Regions from separate parts of the Shewanella sp. S1-49-MNA-CIBAN-0167 genome, predicted to be linked through region 1. Evidence: predicted binding sites of a transcription regulator. Region 1 holds the regulator's gene; the other holds the start of a gene.
The links. The regulator sigma-54, encoded in region 1, starts transcription at its own class of promoters, with help from an activator protein. The targets are predictions, from matches to a motif close to GTTGGCACGNNNNTNGNNT.
Positions count from the first base shown of each region.

Region 2: AAEZ00_RS06160 (YggN family protein) is a predicted target of sigma-54. The motif match lies at 2,465-2,483, and genes of this name have one in related genera.

Region 1 covers NZ_JBEOPO010000007.1:46,653-54,931, reverse strand. The annotation lists gene AAEZ00_RS04760 (transposase) at 1,011-1,262, opposite strand; gene AAEZ00_RS04755 (hypothetical protein) at 1,282-1,434, opposite strand; gene mgtE (magnesium transporter) at 1,957-3,321, opposite strand; gene AAEZ00_RS04745 (HPr family phosphocarrier protein) at 3,787-4,062, opposite strand; gene rapZ (RNase adapter RapZ) at 4,079-4,945, opposite strand; gene ptsN (PTS IIA-like nitrogen regulatory protein PtsN) at 4,942-5,385, opposite strand; gene hpf (ribosome hibernation promoting factor) at 5,388-5,675, opposite strand; gene AAEZ00_RS04725 (RNA polymerase factor sigma-54) at 5,701-7,185, opposite strand; gene lptB (LPS export ABC transporter ATP-binding protein) at 7,328-8,059, opposite strand; gene lptA (lipopolysaccharide transport periplasmic protein LptA) at 8,056-8,279, opposite strand, start outside.
Region 2 covers NZ_JBEOPO010000009.1:98,855-107,133, reverse strand. The annotation lists gene AAEZ00_RS06165 (LysR family transcriptional regulator) at 239-1,180, opposite strand; gene AAEZ00_RS06160 (YggN family protein) at 1,585-2,397, opposite strand; gene glsB (glutaminase B) at 2,636-3,550, opposite strand; gene AAEZ00_RS06150 (YggL family protein) at 3,557-3,883, opposite strand; gene trmB (tRNA (guanosine(46)-N7)-methyltransferase TrmB) at 3,920-4,636, opposite strand; gene mutY (A/G-specific adenine glycosylase) at 4,887-5,960, shown strand; gene AAEZ00_RS06135 (oxidative damage protection protein) at 5,995-6,273, shown strand; gene AAEZ00_RS06130 (YceI family protein) at 6,438-7,013, opposite strand; gene AAEZ00_RS06125 (cytochrome b) at 7,138-7,692, opposite strand.

The DNA of each region.
Region 1 (8,279 bases):
GTTAAGTGTAGTTAATGTATTATTTTTTGTGAGAAATATTGGTCAATATAATCGTTTTTTTTTAATATTATCAATTAATAACGGAAATACTAAGCTTCTTGTTAATCATTAATTTACTAAGTAAAGTGATTCATAGTGGCGGCCATTGTGAAAATAAATATTATTTACCATTTAATTCAGATACTTATTTGTTAAATTAGTGAGACGATCACTGATGGACACCGAGCCATAACGGCTATATTTCGGTTAAGCTGTTTTATGCATGAGCAGAGAATGAATTCGATTGGTATTACTCCGACTAAGGTTAACTTATGAGTATGAAAAAGCCCCAATGCATCCTTTGCATTGGGGCTTTTGTTTGCATAGTTTATTTATATTTATATTATTATTTATGCTGCGGTGGTATCACCACCCTAACGCAATCATTGAGTATCAATTGAAGCTTTAGGGCGTTGCTCAAGCTCATTATTATTATTTGGCTTTGAGCTATCAGCCAAAGGCTGAAATAAAAATGACGTTATTGGCTATTACATCTGGGGAACCAATAACGCCTGAACTGTCAATAAAGCGGCAAGGATGCAAGTATTTTGCGCTTATTATTAGAATGTTTGTTGCTCTGTTATCAACTTGCTGGGGGACGAGTTGCTAACACTATCAAACATCCTTGCCAAAACGGTTTTGATATTTAGCTCTGTTAATGGTGACAATCGCGCCGTCAATGGCTAAAGCTAAAACACCTTAATAAAAATGACGTTATTGGCTATTACATCTGGGGAACCAATAACGCCTTAACTGTTATGTTAGCCGGCTTCCTTAACGACTAACGGTGGAGCAATAAAGCGGCAAGGATGCAAGTATTTTGCGCTTATTATTAGAATGTTTGTTGCTTTGTTTTCAACTTGCTGGGGGACGAGTTGCTAACACTATCAAACATCCTTGCCAAAACGGTTAACTGAATTTCCAGTCATTATGGCTTAAGATAGTTTAAACGCTATCTCAAGCGTATATGCTTAGCTTGCCATCGTATGTAACTGTTGACTTAGCTGAGTGATTTTTTGTTGTAAATGGGCTATTTCTGACACGATAGCGCTTTTGCTTCTCATTTGGCGAAGATCATTACTTCTTACCCATTGGTAAACGGTTTTAGCTGATACACCGTATTGCTTTGCTACATCAGACAATAATCTGTTATGGTTTTTGACTTCATCAATTACTTGTCTTTGTAATTCCACTGGATACTGTCTCGTATTTGACATATTCATCAAATAACCTCCTGCTGATTTATTTATGTTTGCCTGAGCGAGTTTCAACATCATCCCACTGGCTGCAACCGAGATGCGCTAAGAAAAAAATATTTTGTCGGCATTGTTGAACGATATTATTGAGCATGATACTGACCGATTTAATCTGACGACTTAAGTTAATTTTCTTCATCGCTATCTCCTACAACTACAATGGAATGCTTTACAATAAAACTACCTCTTAGTGGGTATTAGTTGTTATATGGAAACTTTGTGCCAACGTTGTAGGAAAATTTAATCTGTTATTTATCAAGTATTTAATATTTTATTGTCAATGGGTTATTACTTACCTATTGGTTAGTTTGGTGCAATTGCACTAAATTGGTGAAAGATGCTATGGCGATTATTTATCGCTGAAGTGGTCGATGCTGCACAGTATGGATGACCAATATGGCAGCAAAAGGTCATCTTAATGACAAGATGAGCAAGGCGTTATAGTCGAATGAGTTATTCCGAGTGGATGGTTTAAAAAATCATACAAGGAGTGGGTTTGATGATATGGCTTTAATGGACGTCATCTTGGTAAGTGATCCGGGCGTGAAGACGCATGTTAAACAGGCTAGCGATGTATGGCGGGGGCAAAGTCGTCCGGGGAATTGCGCTAGAGTTTGCAATTTCACTGGACGACATGGTGTGCACCAATCAAATGAATGAGCTAGTGGATTAAGAACAATGTGGCTAGGCCTAAAAATGCAAATAAGCCAACCACATCTGTCACCGTGGTTAATACCATGCCACCGGCTAATGCTGGGTCAATATTTAACTTTTTTAACATTATTGGAATAGTGGCGCCAGCAAAGCCTGCAACCGTCATATTAATCAGCATAGCACAACCAATTAACCCTCCTAACGCGATGTCATCTTTCCACAGCCATACTGCAAAAAATACCAATATAGACCACATTAAGCCGTTTAATAATCCAATGCTGAGTTCTTTACCAATCAACCAACGTGAGTTACTTTGGCCAATATGCCCAAGTGCAATACCACGGATCACCAGTGCTAAGGTTTGATTACCGGCAACCCCGCCCATACTCGGAACTATGGTCATTAAAATCGCGATGGTGGCAAATTGCTCTAAGGTGCCTTCGAACATGTTACTGACAGACGAGGCAAGTAACGCAGCAAATAAGTTAATCGTTAACCACAGGGAGCGTCTTAGCGTACTTTTTAGCACTGGGCCAAAGGTATCCTCATCATCATCCATCCCTGCCATCCCCATCATTGAATGCTCGGCATCTTCGCGGATCACATCGATAATGTCATCGATGGTGATCCGGCCAAGCAATTTTGCTTGGCTGTCGACGACTGGGGCGGATAGCCAATCGAGTCGTTCAAATTTTTGGGCTACATCTTTATCAGACATCTCAACCGGAATACTTTCTAACTCTGTGTCCATAATGCTTCGGACGGTTACGCTTGGATCGCAGGTTAATAAATCGACTAATCTTACTCCGCCTAAAACATGATCTTGACGGTCAACAACATATAAGGTGTCGGTAGTATCGGGTAAGTTTCCCCGTTGACGTAAATAACGTAATACCACTTCGATATTGACATCGGGTCGTAAGGTGACGGTATCGGTGTTCATGATACTGCCTGCCGTATCATCAGGATAGCGCAGTGCTTGTTCTACTCTATCCCTGTCCTGGCTGCGCATTGACTTAAGTACTTTCTTGTAAACACCATCGGGTAAGCTGCGAAGAATATAGGCGAGATCATCTGTGTCCATACCTATTGTGGCCTGGGCGAGCTTTTCTGGTGTCATGCTGCTAATGAGTGAATCTTTAAGCTCTTCACCTAATTCGTCAAGAATTTCACCCGCATATTGTTGGTCAATGAGTTGCCATAACACTTGTCGATTTTTGGGCGGTGATGATTCGAGAATTAGGGCGACATCGTTAGGTGACATGGTGTGCAACATGTTACGAGCATGAACAAACAAACCACTGTCTAGCGCTTGAACGAGTTGATTGAGGCGTTGTTCGGTTATCTCATTATCTAGGTACTCTTTACCCATATATCTACTTCCTATTCATCATACTTATATCATAAAGTATGTAATCATTCTGGGCTGCTCAGGTTTTTCTGTTTAAGGCGTATTGGTGCAATAATCGTTGTCTGCTTGTAAGACAATGTAACGCCGAAATGGGATACTTGAGTCGTTTCCTCTGGACGAAATTATGCATGGTCTACGCTGCTATACATCATATTGACGGACGACTGCACGGATGCAGAGTCATACTGGATCCGTTGCTGAAAGCGGCGATATCTGTATTATGTTAAACGCTAAACTCCCGCAGAGTGAACTGATACTTAATCAGATGGGTATCAACTGCGTGAGATAAACCTAAGGGCTAATATTATCGAGGGACTGATGTCTACCGTTGAGCATCAATGTCGTGACAGTTTGGTTAGGCCACGTGTAATAAGAATAATAGTGGATTAAAAAGTGAGTGACTCGCGAATCGTACTCTTCACTGATTTAGCAAGATTCATCAAATTTAGCATTAATCAGATCACACACTGCATTTAATGCTACTTCGGCATCTGGACCCTTTGCGGTCACGGTGATCATTTTCCCTATTCCACTTTCAAGCATTAACAACCCAAGCACACTTGCGGCACTGGCGTTTTTTTCGCCCTGAGTTAAGGTGATGTTCGCGTCAAAATCGGCGGCTAATACCGCGAGTTTTGTTGCTGCACGGGCATGTAATCCTAATTTGTTGGAAATGGTAACTTGGCGTTCAAGTTTGATCATTCATGCAATCCTATGCTCACTTAGCGGTGAGTTCACTTATACTTAATTCTCTGTGGCGAGCATTAACAGTGTGTTTACTGCCTTGCCTAAATCGTTTTGCTAATTGGTCTGCAATATATACCGAACGATGCTGGCCACCCGTACAACCAATCGCGATAGTCAGGTAACTGCGATTGTTACGTTCTAGGTGTGGCATCCAGGTTTCAAATAGGTTTTCAATTTGCCAAATGAACTTGTTGACCAATGGCTGACGCCCTAAAAATTCTTGTACGGGTTCGTCTAATCCTGTCAATGGGCGCAATTCTATTTCCCAGTGTGGATTGGGCAAAAAGCGTACATCAAACATAAAATCCGCTTCAGTCGGCATGCCGTGCTTAAAGCCAAAAGACTCAAAGTTAATGACCAATTCTTTATCGACACTGCCTAGTAGTATTTGCCTAACTTGGTCGCTTAACTCGTAGATATTTAGCGCCGAAGTGTCAATGTAATGGTCAACAATTTTTGCGGTAGGCTCAAGTAAACGGCCTTCTAATTTGATCGCTTCTTGCAGTGAAATATGATTTTTAGATAACGGGTGCAATCGGCGTGTTTCGCTGTAGCGTTTAAGTAACACTTTATCATTGGAATTTAGAAAGAAGCTGATAATTTCAGTGTCATGTTCAAGTAGGGCTAATTGGTCTTGAAGCACTTTGCCTTGTTCAGCAATGTTGCGGACATCAACACTAATCGCAACTAAATCATTACTGCCCTTGAGCTGAGCGAGTAATGTGCCAATGAGGGGTAGAGGCAAATTATCGACACAATAATATCCTAGGTCTTCTAATACTCTTAAGGCAACGGATTTCCCTGAACCTGAACGTCCCGATACTATGACAAGTTTCATGCAGTTATAACCCGATAAAGTTCTGTTGCGTTGTGGCTTTTGCGAAGCTGTTTCAATATTTGCTTATCGCTGAGCTTTTTAGCCATACTCGATAACGTGCCTAAATGTTGTTGGCACTGGTCTGCAGGTACTAACAAAGCAAATAAAATATCCACGGGCTGCTTATCAATTGCATCAAAGGCAATGGCTTCTTCACATTTAACAAATATCGCGATGGGGTGATCGATGGTCGTTAATCGACCATGAGGTATCGCAATGCCATTTCCTATACCTGTGCTACCCATTTTTTCTCTCGCTAATAGGCTTTCAAAAACCTCTTGCGAAGACAGGGTTGGATACTGGGCAGCGACTAAATTGCTGATGAGTTCCAGTACTTTTTTCTTACTGCCCGGTGTGGCACAGGTAGTGCATTCCGGCTGCAGAATGGTACAAAGTTCCATCGTTAGTGTTTTGTATACTTCTCTTTGTGTTTAATTACCTGACGGTCGAGTTTATCGATCAGGGCGTCTATTGCAGCATACATATCAGTATTTTCTGACATAGCAAAAATCTCTGCGCCATTAACGTGGATTTTGGCTTCTGCTTTTTGTTGTAATTTGTCTACATGGAGTACAACGTGTACATTATGGATCTGATCGAAGTGTCGTTCAAGCTTTGAAAATTTACCATTAACATACTCACGTAAAGATTCAGTTATTTCGACATGACGTCCAGTCAGATTTATATCCATAGAAAATCCTCCACAACCTTGTAGGTTATAAACTCTTACGTTGGTTTGAGGGCGGGATTAGCATTGCTTCTCGGTATTTTGCAATCGTACGACGAGCAACGTTTATGCCTTGTTCTGCCAGAAGTTGAGCCATTTTACTGTCACTCAATGGTTTTTTCTGGTTTTCTGCGGCAACCAGCTTTTTGATAAAAGCACGAATTGCTGTTGATGAGCATTCCCCGCCATCGTCAGTGCTGACATGGCTAGAGAAGAAGTACTTTAGTTCAAATAGTCCACGTGGGGTGTGCATATATTTTTGTGTGGTGACTCGTGAAATTGTCGATTCATGCATTTCTACTGCTTCAGCAATATCATTTAGCACCATAGGTTTCATGGCTTCTTCACCGTATTCAAAGAAGCCTTGCTGAAATTGCACAATGCAATTTGCCACTTTGAGTAGAGTATCATTGCGGCTTTCGATACTTTTAATAAACCATTTAGCCTCTTGCAAATGGCCTCGAATAAATTGACTGTCAGACTGATTTTTACTGCTTCTAGCCATGGCGGCGTATTGCTGATTAACGCCAATTTTGGGCATATTGTCTGGGTTTAACTCTACAACCCAACGGCCATTTTTCTTTAGTACCGTGACATCGGGAATAACGAATTCGTCATCGGTGGCGGTGATCAATAAGCCTGGACGAGGATTGAGTGATTGGATTAGGGTGATGGCGTCACGTAACTCATTTTCTTTTAGCTTAGTTTTGCGCATCAATAATCTAAAATCACGCCCAGCAATTAAGGTTAAATAGTCTTTGATTAGCAAACGGGCATTATCGATATGGGGTGTGGTGTTAGAGAATTGCGCTAATTGGATCAATAAACATTCACTTAAATCACGTGCAGCAACACCAACGGGATCAAAGTGTTGAATTCGTTTTAATACAGCTTCAACTTCATCTAACTCAACATTTTCGTCACCCATGGCTTCGAGAATATCGTCGGTACTTTGGGTTAAATAACCGCGTTCATCCACGGCGTCGATGATCGCTGTGGCAATGGCAAGATCGGTCTCTGAAAATGGAGTGAGATTTTTCTGCCATTCTAAATGTTCATACAGACCTTCGGTGGTTTCACCTTGAAACGGCATGTCATCATCGCGCATGCTAGCACTACCTGAACCTGACATCGGCGAGGCGGTGTACACTTCATCCCATGTAGTATCCATGGCTAAATCATCCATGGTTTCTTTGGTCATAGATTCTGCTGTGTCGACTGTTGAGGTGTCTTTTTCAATATTGACAATGCTGTTGTCACTGAAGTCTGTATCAGCTTGGTCGCGATTTTCTTTTACGGGGTCTTTTGCTTCAGAAAACTCATCTTCTATTTCAAGTAATGGATTTGAATCCAATGCTTGTTGGATTTCTTGCTGTAGCTCCAATGACGATAATTGCAGTAAGCGAATGGCTTGCTGCAATTGTGGGGTCATGGTTAAGTGTTGACCCATTTTAAGTTGGAGTGACGCTTTCATTTACCGCTTATCCCTAGATGATTTCCATAAAAGTGACAATTTATAAAACTGTAATGGATTGTCACGTACATCAATGATGTTTAACGCTGTTTAGATATCGTTCAATCAAATGAGTTAGATAGACTAAAGGCCCGTAAAGTAACTATAGCTTGAATTGTTCACCTAAGTACACCGCCCGAACTTGTTGATTGCTCAATACCTCATCAGGTGTGCCTTCGGCAATTAAATTACCTTGGCTGACGATATAAGCTCGCTCACAGACATCTAACGTTTCACGTACGTTATGGTCGGTAATTAATACTCCTAGACCTCGGCTTTTAAGTTGTTGAATGATTTTTTTTATGTCGATGACAGAAATCGGATCAACACCAGCAAAGGGCTCATCGAGTAGAATAAATTTTGGATTGGCGGCTAAAGCGCGCGCAATTTCAACACGACGACGTTCACCACCCGATAACGACATGCCTAGGCTGTCTCGAATATGGGTAATATGGAACTCTTCTAATAGATGCTCAAGCTGTTCAATACGTTGGTTTGTACTGAGTTCTTTGCGGGTTTGCAACACGGCCATAATGTTGTCATACACTGTGAGTTTACGGAAAATACTGGCTTCTTGTGGTAAGTAACCAATGCCTTTGCGAGCTCGCAGATGCATTGGATCGTCAGTGAGATCGTCATCATCAATTAAAATTCGACCCTTATCACTTTTCACTAGGCCGACAACCATATAAAAGGTGGTTGTTTTACCTGCACCATTGGGGCCTAAAAGCCCAACAATTTGGCCTGTTTTAACCGTTAAACTGACATCTTTAACAACTTGACGATCTTTATAGCTTTTAGCCAGATTTTCAGCGGTTAAGGTTATTTGGGTCATGGTTTGATCTGCTTTTTAACTGGGATTTCAGGGAGTTTTTGCTTTGGCGCAGACTCGTCTTGGAAATTCTCAGGTTGAATAATGGTGATAACCCGATCTTGCCCTGTGCCCGAACTTTCAGCAATAAGCTCTTGCGCATTGATGTTGTACTTAATTCGATTACCGGTCACTTGGCTACCCGATTGATTAAGTTTGGCATTACCTGTCAATGTTAGCGTGG
Region 2 (8,279 bases), on a different contig from region 1:
CATCGACTCTAAACAGGCGTGGGAATATATAGTTATCAACGGATGTATTTTAAGTTTGCAGTATCAAACTTGCCATGTGTTTTGCTAACAAGGCGGATTGACGCATTAATCGCTATGTTAAGGGCCGCGTTAAGCGCTGCCTCAATAACTATGTGCCATGCCAGCCTATGTAAGTCGATACAATGCAGCTAGCACAACACAGGGCTGTTTGATAACCGTTTATTATCCAGAGTTGAGGCTATTTACGCTGTTTGTACAAATTTTCAAACTTAGCGTCCCAATAAGGTGGGCTACTAATGTGCGTTTTAATAAAATCAATAAACGCACTCACCTTTGGAGCCAGGTGTTTACGACGCGGATACACCGCTTGTAATGGAAGATTATGGGTCAACTGCCAATCAGGTAACAAAGGAACCAATGTTCCTTCAGCAATTTCATCTTCCAGCAAATAACTGGCTAAGTAAACAATACCTAAACCACTCTCTGCGGCCGATTTTAATGCCGGCGCATTATCAACACGGAAATTGCCTGATACGCCAATTTCGCAATAATCATCGCCCTTTTTAAATTGCCACATACTGTGCTCATGCCACTCGCCTTGATACACCAAGCAATTGTGTTCAACCAATTGTTCAGGCCGGCTAATGTTTCCGTGCTGGGCAACATAGCCTGGTGATGCGACTAACAAAAACTGACATTTCATTAACGGCCTTGCCACCATACCCAGCGGTAATTGCTCAGACATGGTTAACAACAGATCTAAACCTTCGCTGACAACGTCAACTTTGTGGTCAAGCAAGCTGATTTGTAGTTCAAGATCTGGGTGTCTCGCCATAAATTCTGGTAAAGCAGGAATAATATGCATAGTACCAAATGATTGCGAAATCCCGACTTTCAATACACCACGAGTGGCATCATTTAAGTTGTGAACACTTGATACTGCCTGTTCTGCATCTCGAAGTAGTTCTTCGCCTTGAAGATACAATAGATTGCCGGCTTCGGTAAGACTTAAACTGCGTGTTGTACGCTGAATAAGTTGAACGCCAAGTTTATGTTCAAGATCTGCAACTTGAGTGCTCACTTTAGATTTAGAAATGCCAAGACGTCTGGCTGCAGCACTAAAACTTCCTGCACGTGCAACATGAGTAAAAATTGCGATAGGTTCTAACAGTTCTAACATGAAAGTCGCCTTAAGCTGGTTACGACATTAATAAAAATTTCAGATGTCTGTTTGCCATTGCTGGTAACTAAACCTTGCTAAGCACAATATCAACATTCAGTTATTAATAGTGTTGATGCTCAATGAGCACCGAAACAAACCAATACTGTAAATCAACACAAACAAATGACTACTCCGAAATATAACCACATCCAAAAATAGAGTGCAATTTTGTTATAGTTTTTATTAGTATAACAAAAAAAGCCTGTCGGGCTGTATATTTATAATTGACAATTTTTTTATCAGAACAAAGCAACACTAGCTATAGCGGCAAAATAGCTAAAATAGGCGGAAAAAAAAAGCCCCTGTGTCTTTAAAAAAGCACAGGGGAAGGTCAGGTGTCCGGGAAGACAGCTTGAACAAGGTTACTCTTTTATATCGCCTAGCGTAGCTAAGGTGTAAGGTGCAAGTTCTGGGATGGCTTTACGCACTCGACTTTCTAACACTAATAATCCTTCAAAATTATCACAAACCTCAGTCGCGCGTTGCTCCAGACCTTGAGATTGCGACTCAAGTTGTTGCTCGATGTCTTTACCGACGTTGTCCATTTTTTGTGAAAAAGTATTCATTTTCTCTTCAAACGAACCACCTTCAGAAGACATGATCTGGCTACCTAATGTCATCATTAATGAGCCCATTGAGTTCGTTACCATTTGCTCTATTTCTTGCTCAAACTCTTCATTAAAGGCATGTTCCATTGAAGATTCAGTTGAGCCTAAATAAAATTTATCACCTTGTTGATAAGCCATAGTATCAATGCGTTGTTGAATACCTGTCATCATCTTATCAATCTGAACGCCTGTGGCATCGCCAAATATTGGTGTTAGCGCCATATTGACAGCCTGAGATGCCATCGACACAACGTCGGTGACTAAATCAATCACTTCAGGAACTTGGCGAGATAGCTCATCAGAATATTGAGTTAATAACAGCCGTTGCTTGTCATTTAATGCGACTTCTTTACCGTCGACATACAATTGACCCAGTTGAACGCGATATTTCTCGCTGCCATTATCACTGACCTGTAAACTTTTCGGTTCAACGGTCACGTCATAGTTTAATGTCACGTTACACTTTTCATCATTAATTGACATTTTTGCCATGGCTGGAGTCAATGCCCCTGCAGTGAATAACATGCTGGTTAACGCTAAACCACAAATTAACTTCTGTTTGGTCATGATAAAAATCCTTTTGTTAAACGAATATCGATAAAATCTATTCAATATAATTAGTTATAGCACAATAAAGCACTAGTCATGCCAACAAGTATAGTTGCTTGATTTATATGTGATTTTTATAAAACTTAAAATTTAACATCTACTAAATGAACAAAAAACACCACCCTCTTCGTAAAATAAACCAAAAAGTAGTCTATTTTACGAGTAGTGATGTGAAATTAAAAAAAGTGATGTGGAATTAAAAAATTGAACGACCTAACTGCTGGCTTAAATGCTCAAGTAAGGCTGTACCTGCCAATGAATTGCCATTATTGTCGAGTTCAGGCGACCACACACAGATAGACATGTCACCAGGAATAATCGCAATAATACCGCCGCCTACGCCACTTTTACCCGGCATACCCACTCGGTAAGCAAACTCGCCTGCGCCATCGTATAATCCAGACGTTGCGAGTAATGCATTAAGCTGCCGAGTTTGCACTGGTGAGACTAAGCTATCGCCATCGAGTGTCTTACCACGATTGGCCAAATAAAACATCGCCCGGGACAAATCTGCACAATTCATCCTTAACGCACAATAATGAAAATAGCTTTTAAGTACGGTATTCACGTCGCCATTGAAATTACCAAATGACTTCATTAAATAGGCAATAGAAGCATTACGTGCACTAAATTGATACTCAGAATCTGCTACCACTTTGTCGAAGGCTAATGTGGTATTTTGGCTCAACTGACGCACCACCTCAAGCATATGATGTTTAGGTGCACCCAAGCGTGCTTGCAACAAGTCCGCAATGACTAACGCGCCAGCATTAATAAATGGATTCCGTGGTTTGCCACGCTCTAATTCAACCTGTACAAGCGAGTTAAATGAATGCCCAGAAGGTTCTTTACCCACTCGACTCCAGATTTCTTCTTCTGTATATAAATTAAGTGCCTGAGTCAGGCTAAAGACTTTAGAAATACTTTGAATGGAAAAAGGTTCGAGATAATCACCCGCACCAATTGTTTGACCGTCAATGGTGGTAACTGCAATACCTATTTTGTTGGGGTCAACGCAGGCAAGAGCAGGAATATATCCTGCCACCTTACCTTTACCCAATAGCGATCTTACTTTATCGACAGCGTCTTGAAGTAATAATTGCTCTGGCAATTTAGCTTAACCCCACCAAATATCATATAAATCACTGACTTCAAGGTCAGAAACTGGCTTGTCTTTCCAGAATGCATTGACTGCTGCAATATCTTCATCAGTACATTTACCGATAGTTTGGGTAGCCATAATGCCTTCCCATTGCTTGTGTCCACCACCGTGGAAACCTAATTGACGTGGTTCAATCACTTGAGCAATAAACTGATCAACCAAACTATCGATATCTTGTTCAGAAACTGACTCATTAAATGTCCAGTTCATTTCGAAACCTAATTCTTGAAATTCATCAACTCGTAATTTTTTACGTAAACGTCGACTGCGATTTTGCGCCATGGTGTATTCTCCGATTGCTAAAAAGTGTAGTAGTGATTAAGCGATACGCTCAAACATGATATCCCATACGCCGTGACCAAGTCTGTGGCCTCTTGCTTCAAACTTTGTAAGCGGACGGTGGTCTGGACGTTCGACAACTGTACCAGTTGTTGATTGATTATTATAACCTTCAGCAGCATTCATTATGTCTAACATATGCTCGCTGTAATTTTCCCAATCGGTTGCCATGTGAAACACACCACCAATTTTAAGCTTACGACGGACTAGCTGTACAAACTCAGCTTGTACAATCCGACGCTTGTTATGACGTTTTTTATGCCATGGATCGGGGAAAAACAATTGTACCCGCGCAAGTGAACCATCAAGAATACTGTGCTCTAGCACTTCCATTGCATCATGGTGATATACACGTAAGTTAGTAACTTCAGCAGCACCGGCCTCAGAAAGACACGTACCAATGCCAGGCTTATGGACTTCTATGCCAATAAAATTTTGTTCTGGGGCTGCTTTTGCCATTTGCACTAATGATGCACCCATACCAAAACCTATTTCTAGAACGGTATCAGCATCGCGACCAAACACTTGGTTTAAATCCAACGGTTGTGGAGTGTAATCAAGTCCCATTGCTGGCCAATGTGCTTCAATTGCTTGAGATTGGCCTTTGGTTAAACGGCCTTCACGTAAAACAAAACTTCTGATTTTACGAATGTATTTACCGTCTTCGTTAAATTCAGCTGTGGTAACGTCGCTCATCTTTGCCTCATTGTCTGCGTACTTCTTGTGCTGTTATAGCGAGTGATTAAATGGGTTAGTGGCTAAATGCCATGGTAGCCACTTTTTAGCTGCACATTACGCAATTGTTATCTGTAACAGATCATTTTTAAAGTCAGTGGGCCATTATACCTAAACTGATTGCACATGTTTACGCTAATTTGGTGTAAACGAGTGATTTAAAATAGCCTGGCTACTTGTGTAATAAAATGCCTATGGCTACACTGCGCCCATGAAAAATCTGACTCCATTTTCTGAGCGTATCATCGCTTGGTACGACCTACATGGTCGTAAATCACTGCCTTGGCAGATCAATAAAACGCCTTATCGTGTTTGGGTGTCGGAGATCATGCTCCAGCAAACTCAAGTCGCGACGGTGATTCCCTATTTCCAAAAATTTATAGCGCGTTTCCCTAGCGTTATAGATCTTGCTAATGCTCATCAAGATGAGGTGCTGCATTTGTGGACGGGCTTGGGCTATTACGCCAGAGCACGTAATTTACATAAAGCAGCCCAGCATATTCGCGATGCTTTTAACGGCGAGTTCCCCACTCAGTTTGATGATGTAGTGGCTTTATCTGGAATAGGTAAATCGACTGCTGGCGCGGTATTATCGTTATCGCTCGGACAACACCACCCTATTTTAGATGGTAATGTAAAACGAGTATTGGCCAGACATGGTGCTATTGAAGGCTGGCCTGGACAAAAAAACGTTGAGCAGCAATTATGGCAGTTAACCGACACATTAACGCCAGTCAAAGATGTTGAAAAGTTTAACCAAGCAATGATGGATATTGGTTCAAGTGTTTGCACCCGCAGTAAACCCAATTGCGCAGCTTGCCCTGTGGCAATTGATTGTGTGGCTCAACAAAGCGGTCTTCAAAGTCAATATCCAGGTAAAAAACCTAAAAAAATCACTCCAGAAAAATCTGCTTTTATGCTGGTTTTAGTCGATAGCAGCGAAGACTCAGTAAAAGTTCAGCTTATCAAACGTCCACCCGCGGGGATATGGGGTGGATTATGGTGTTTTCCGCAATTTGATCACCAAGCAGAATTAAATGATTATTTAAGCCTGCATCATTTGACAGAGTCAGAGCAAGGGCTTGCAGGATTTAGGCATACATTCAGTCACTTTCATCTGGATATTCACCCGGTATTAGTTGAACTATCTCCAGATCTCGCTAGCGGTATCATGGAACAAACCTCGGCACTCTGGTATAACATAGAACAACCTGCGAAAGTCGGGTTGGCAGCTGCCACAGAACGTATTTTGGCTAATTTAGCCGTACTTTTCGCGACACATTAATTTTTATCGTAATTAAAGTTAGTAAGGGATCATCATGGCTCGCACCGTTCACTGTCAACATTTAAACAAATCCGCTGACGGCTTAGATTTTCAGCTATACCCTGGCGAATTGGGTAAGCGCATTTTTGATAATATCAGTAAAGAAGCTTGGGGCTTATGGCAACAGAAGCAAACCATGCTCATTAATGAGAAAAAACTCAATATGATGAATGTTGATGATCGTAAATTTCTTGAAGAGCAAATGACTAATTTTTTATTTGAAGGTAAAGACGTTGAAATTGAAGGCTATGTTCCGCCAGCTGAAGACGAGTAACCAGTCAATATAATCAATTGTTTTACCTAAAAATAAAGCCGCTTTACTAAGCGGCTTTATTATATCACCGTCATCGAAAAACCTCGTTGTTCGACACGAAGTGGCGTCGGTGGGCGCTCATTTATTACTCTACCTGATGCCAGTTAGTGAACTCATAGTGTTCATTATTGCTTAATGCCTTCCACTACTAATGCTAATTCAACGTTAGCAGAAGCAGGACCTAAATCCATTTTGACACCGAAATCTTTCATCGCAAAAGTCGTTGTACCACTAAAGCCTGCACGGTAACCTCCCCATGGATCTTTACCTTCACCAATGGCAACGGCATCTATGGTTAGGGGGTTGGTCACGCCATTTAAGGTAAAATCACCATTAATCACAAACTGGTTATTGCCTTTATCCACTATGGATGTCGACGTAAAAGTAGCTTGAGGGAATTTACTGGTATTTAAAAAGTCTTCACTGCGCAAATGCTTGTCACGTTCGGCGTGATTTGAATCAACACTGTTAGTGTTAATTTTGACGTTCAGTTTGGCATCAGCCAATTTGTTAGCATCAAAGCTAAAGTCACCTGAAAACTCATTAAAACGTCCTACCACAAAACTATAACCTAAATGGTTAACACTAAATTGAATCGATGCATGTGCACCTTGGGTGTCGATAACATAGTCGGCCGCATTAGCTGCAACGGGTAACATAAGCGTTGAACCGATTATGGCTGCAATAAGGTGTTTTTTCATGATTTTTATTCCTTTAAATTAAGCGTTAATGGTAAATAGGTAGAGTAAATAAGTAGAGTCATCATCATCGAACATAACCGTTAGCTGAACCGACGATTAATTAGATTGTTAACCAATACAACTGTTAACGAACACGGTTGGGAATGAGCATTCTTTTCAGAGTATTATCTTTATCTATAATATGATGCTTAATCGCACCTGCGCTATGCAACACAACTAGGCCAATTAAGCTATAAGCAAGGTATTGATGTATAACACCGGCAATATCAGCTTGTTCGTCAATAAAAGCATTAGGAAACGGCACGGCAAACCAGTCAAAAATCCAAATATCCCTACCATCTGCTGTAGAAATCATAATTCCTGAAAACATAATCAGCAGCATTAACGTATAAAGAATAGCATGTGCCCAGGTTGCCATACGTTTTTCCCATGGCTGATGGTTAGGTAATGCACTAGGCGTTAGTGACATAGCTCGCCACACTAATCTTAACAAGGTTAATCCGAGTAACAGCAGACCAATACTTTTATGAACATGTGGCGCAGTTTGGTACCAACTACTGTAGTACGTAAGATCAACCATCCAATAACCTACACTAAAAAGGCTAATAACTGCGATGGCAGACAACCAATGGGTCAAAATGGTTATTAATCCATAACCAGCTAAAGTGTTTTTTAACATGTGTACCTTCCTCAATAAACTCACAACATATTAACGTCATTTTTAGTAAAGAAAACCGCTAAATACAGGAGTATTCATTCGATAAAATAGAAATGAATTGTTAACCAATATTATCTGTGAGGATGATTAACCGTTTAAGTCGGTACAAGAGCGGTAAATACCCATTATAGTAAGAAACAACGCATACACTTGTCCGTTAACGGCTCGAGTCCAGTTAACTAGGATAGAAAACGAACCAACAATGGGAATTGAACACTTTATATATGGGGTATACAAGGTTAATAGCGAGTACTCAACGTTAAGTATGAGGTAATAACAGTTGTCTTTTTAGCTTATAGAGCCAAGCAAAGTCAGCGCTTAAACGCATCTTACTTAGGATGTCTTATACCGCTCCCCCCTCTTAATGCTATTAACGACTATGGTTAACCTCAAAATGGCTTAAAGAAAAATCAGTAAATGGATTATGTCTGCTATTAGCTGGGTTTTGCCTTTATCTATAGCAAACTGGCACCGTTACGCTCCCCGATATACTGCATGATTAGGGCCTGTTGATCTTCGCTGGTTAAATTTTGTTCGAGATAAAAACG